Regions from separate parts of the Veillonella sp. LMAG:90 genome, predicted to be linked through region 2. Evidence: riboswitches for the same ligand, from Rfam matches in the RefSeq annotation. Region 2 holds a riboswitch; the other holds the start of a gene.
The links. Region 2 has a riboswitch for S-adenosylmethionine ahead of CCC71_RS03860 (MetQ/NlpA family ABC transporter substrate-binding protein). Riboswitches for the same ligand answer to the same signal wherever they lie in the genome.
Positions count from the first base shown of each region.

Region 1: it holds a riboswitch for S-adenosylmethionine, as region 2 does, so the genes downstream of both, metK (methionine adenosyltransferase) here and CCC71_RS03860 (MetQ/NlpA family ABC transporter substrate-binding protein) in region 2, are expected to answer to the same signal.

Region 1 covers NZ_NAND01000001.1:1,659,565-1,661,970, forward strand. The annotation lists gene metK (methionine adenosyltransferase) at 154-1,344, opposite strand; SAM riboswitch class I at 1,399-1,497, opposite strand; gene coaBC (bifunctional phosphopantothenoylcysteine decarboxylase/phosphopantothenate--cysteine ligase CoaBC) at 1,557-2,406, opposite strand, start outside.
Region 2 covers NZ_NAND01000001.1:886,219-888,624, forward strand. The annotation lists gene CCC71_RS03855 (cytidine deaminase) at 1-366, shown strand, start outside; gene CCC71_RS03860 (MetQ/NlpA family ABC transporter substrate-binding protein) at 601-1,431, opposite strand; SAM riboswitch class I at 1,519-1,610, opposite strand; gene CCC71_RS03865 (MetQ/NlpA family ABC transporter substrate-binding protein) at 1,678-2,406, opposite strand, start outside.

The sequences.
Region 1 (2,406 bases), 770 kb from region 2:
AAAAAGTATCCGGCAGAGTAAGTAATAATGTCTATCAAAAAAGCAGAGACCGTATCAATGATACAATCTCTGCTCTATAGATTTGAAATTAAACTCAGCTTGTTAAAATATAAGCCATTTAAAACTTACTCTGTTTAATTTCAGATTATTTAATTATAAACCCGTTTCTTTGCGAAGAACATCAGCTTTATCAGTGTGTTCCCAAGGCAAATCAACATCGGTACGACCAAAGTGACCGTAAGCTGCCGTCTGATGATAGATTGGACGGAGCAAATCAAGCATTTCAATAATGCCGGCCGGACGAAGGTCAAAATGTTTCTTAACGAGTTCGCCGATTTGCTGTTCGGAGATTTTACCGGTACCGAAAGTTTCTACCATGATGGATACAGGTTTAGCTACGCCGATAGCATAAGCAATCTGAATTTCACATTTATCGGCAAGACCGGCTGCTACGATGTTTTTAGCTACGTAACGAGCTGCATAGGCCGCACTGCGGTCAACTTTTGTAGGATCCTTGCCGGAGAATGCACCGCCGCCGTGACGAGCCATGCCGCCGTAAGTATCAACGATAATCTTACGACCTGTTAAGCCGGCGTCGCCTTGCGGACCGCCAATTACGAAACGACCGGTTGGGTTAATGAAGAATTTAGTGTTTTCATCAACAAAACCTTCCGGTAATACCGGTTTGATAACCAATTCTTTAAGGTCTGCTTCGATTTGTTCACGGGATACTTCAGGACCGTGCTGCGTGGAAATTACGATGGTTTCAATACGTTTAGGCACGCCGTCAACGTATTCAACAGTTACCTGAGTTTTACCGTCCGGACGAAGGTAAGGCAAAGTGCCGTCTTTACGAACTTTGGTCAATTGACGGGATAAGCGATGTGCAAGAGCAATCGGCATTGGCATGAATTCTTCGGTTTCGTTAGTTGCATAACCGAACATCATCCCTTGGTCGCCGGCACCGATTTTATCAAATTTATCTGCGCCGCCTTCACGAGTTTCCAACGCATCGTCTACACCCATAGCGATATCGGCAGATTGTTCGTCAATAGCTACATTAACGCCGCAAGTATCGCAGTCAAAACCGTATTTAGCACGAGTGTACCCGATTTCGCGAATCGTTTCACGAACAATATGATTAATATCTACATAACAGTTAGTGGAAATTTCACCCACTACATGAACTTGACCTGTTGTTACAAGTGTTTCACATGCTACATGTGCCGTTGGATCTTGCGCAATAATCGCATCAAGTACGGCGTCTGAAATTTGGTCAGCGATTTTATCTGGATGACCTTCCGTTACGGATTCAGATGTGAAAAATACATGTTTTTCAGCCATTTACCCTTTACCTCCATAAAAAAATTCCTCATCAGCCAAGCGATGAGGAATATAACCCCATCTTTCGGCATATACCGTCGGACTTAGCACCTTTTCACATGAATGGTTGCTGTAGCTTCACAGGGCCTTTCCCTCCACTACTCTTGATGAGACAAAAATTACTATTAATTTAATTGTGATAGTTTATATCACTGATTTATTATACTATGGAATTACAATTCTGCCAAGGCTGAAATAATTCGCTTAGCGACATCACTTTTTGTCATAAGTGGCAATTGCATAATTTGACCACCCGGATAAATAAAAGTAACTTCATTGGTATCAACGTTAAAGCCTGCATTTTGTTTGCTTACATCATTAGCTACGAGCATATCAAGATTTTTGTTAAGTACTTTTGATTTGCCGTACTCGATGACATTTTGTGTTTCCGCTGCAAAGCCGATAAGTTTTTGATGAGTTTTATTCGCACCTAGACCTTTCAAGATATCCGGATTCTTAACGAGTTTAAGCTCTAAGGTATCCATTTTCTTAATTTTGGTATCTGCCATGTTCTCCACGCGGAAATCGGCTACAGCTGCCGCCATAATAACGGCATCACAATCTTCATAACGACTGTTAACGGCTTCTTCCATATCGCGAGCCGAATCAACAGGCACAAATTCCACGCCATACGGCACCGGCAATGCGCTCGGTGCAGATATTAAAATCGTACGAGCCCCGGCCAAAGCTGCTTGTTCGGCCACAGCATAACCCATTTTGCCGCTGGAACGATTGCCGATATAGCGAACCGGGTCGATAGCTTCCTGCGTACCGCCGGCCGTTACAATTACGGTTTTACCTTCCAGCAAATCACTTTTCATCATATGGAAGGATAACCATTCCACAATCTTTGCCGGTTCCGGCAAACGACCTTTACCGACTATACCGCAAGCCAAGTGACCGCTGTCGGCTTCCAAAATATGCATGCCCAACTCGCGTAAGGTATTCATATTACGCTGTGTTATCGGGTTTTCATACATATTAGTATTCATGGCCGGACATAAGAAAATAGGCGCTTCGGTA
Region 2 (2,406 bases):
GCGGCGAAAGAAGCGGCGCTCCATTCGTATAGTCCGTATTCCAATTTTGCGGTGGGGGCAGCTTTACTCAGTGAAGACGGGACCATTATAAGCGGCTGTAATGTAGAGAATGCGTCGTACGGCCTTACCATGTGCGCTGAACGAGGCGCCATTCAGACGGCAATTGCCAAAGGCTATACGACATTTAAGGCTATTGCCATTGTAGGTCTGAAAAGTAATCCGTGCATGCCTTGCGGCGCCTGTCGTCAGGTGATGTTAGAGTTCGATATTCCGCAGATTTTGCTGGAAGATGAAGCAGGACAGATTATAAGCTATACCATGGACGAAATGTTACCACATAGCTTCGGACCGAAAGATTTGGAGTGATGTGGTGAGCACTAAGTACTTTGTAAATGCGTCCTGTTCGGCGGCTGTGAATTTTACTTCGTAAAATTTTACGCCGCGAACTAAGAGATTCACACATGTTTATGCGTCGCTTACGCTCCTTTAAACATGGTTCACTACTTAAAAAAAGCCCGCTGAAGTGTTCAGATGAGAAGCACTTCAGCGGGCTTTTAGTTGTTAGTTGTATTTGTTGTTGTTTTTAAATTATCTTACGACTTAGAAAGCAGGTAAGATAGCGCCTTTGTATTTATCTTCGATGAATTTTTTAACTTCAGGAGATTGTAAGGCTTTCATTAATTTCTGGATTTCAGGACGATTTTCGTCGCCTTTACGTACCGCTACGATGTTAGCATATGGGGAATCTTTATCTTCTAAGTATAAAGCACCTTTAAGAGGATCAAGACCGGCTTCCAAAGCGTAGTTAGTGTTGATAACGGCAATAGCTACGTCATCCAAGCTGCGTGGCAATTGAGCGGCTTCGAGTTCTACGAATTCAAGATTCTTAGGGTTGGAAGCGATATCAGCTTTGGTAGCATAAATGTTGTTAGGATCTTTCAAAGTGATGAGACCGGCTTTTTGTAATAAGATAAGGGCACGGCCGCCATTACTTGGGTCATTCGGAATTGCTACTTTAGAGCCGTTAGGTAAAGCTGCATTTAAGTCTTTATCGGTAATCGTTTTGGAGTAAACGCCCATTGGTTCAACATGAACTTTACCGGCGGATACTAAATCCATTTTATGTTCGCTGATGAATTTTTCAAGATATGGCACGTGCTGGAAGAAGTTGGCATCCAACTCTTTGTCGTTAAGAGCCATATTAGGTTTTACATAATCGGTGAATTCTACAACTTTAAGTTCAATACCTTCTTTTTCCAATAACGGTTTAGCTTGTTCCAAAATTTCACCATGTGGAACCGGTGATGCACCAACCGTAATCACTGTTTTACCGGATGTACCGGCGGATGTGTTGTTGTCGCTGCCGCAACCGGCCAATAGTAAGGCACTCCCCAAAATAGCAGCGGCTGCTAACGAAAATAATTTTTTCATGTCTCTACCTCCTCAAAATAGAAAAACTGCACGAAATGTATCGGAATAAAAAAGGCGGCTCGGTAAAACCGAGTCGCCTACATTTACTTCGTATCTCTCGGTATATACCGCAGGATTTAGCACCATCGAATGGTTGCCGGATTTCACAGGGCCAGTCCCTCCATCACTCTCGATAACAGTCCGTATTTAATTCTTTCGTTAGTATACCATGAGGGGACAAAATTGTAAAGAGAAAAGAAGAACAAATTAGAATGCCGGTAAGATAGAGCCTTTGTATTTTTCTTCAATAAACTGTTTGGTGTCAGGAGAATGAAGAGCTTCTACCAATTTTTTAATTTCAGGGCGATTTTCATCACCGGGACGAACGGCAATTAAATTAGCATATGGCGAATCTTTGGAATCTAAGAACAACGCATCGGCTAATGGATTTAAATTAGCACCCAAGGCATAGTTGGCATTAATAGCGGCAATATCTACGTCATCAAGGGTTCTTGGTGTTTGAGCCGCTTCTACTTCAATAATGTCTAAGTTCTTAGGATTGGCAACAATATCCAATTTAGTGGAATAAATGTTATTAGGGTCTTTTAACGTAATGAGACCGGCTTGTTGTAATAACTGTAAAGCACGTCCTGTGTTGGTCGGGTCATTAGGAATCGCCACTTTACCACCGTTTGGCACGGCTTCTTGTAAGTTTTTGTCTTTGATTTTATTGGAGTATAAGCCCATCGGTTCGATATGCACGGCACCGGCAGACACAAATTTCATATTATGCTCTTCTTCAAACTTCTTCATGAACGGGATATGTTGATAGAAGTTCGCATCGATTTCTTTATCATTTAAGGCGAGGTTAGGTTTGATGTAGTCGCTAAATTCGATGATTTTAAGGTCTACCCCTTCTTTGGCCAATTTGTCTTTTACATGTTCCAGAATTTCAGCGTGTGGAACCGGTGAAGCACCTACGGTTAAGGTTACTTT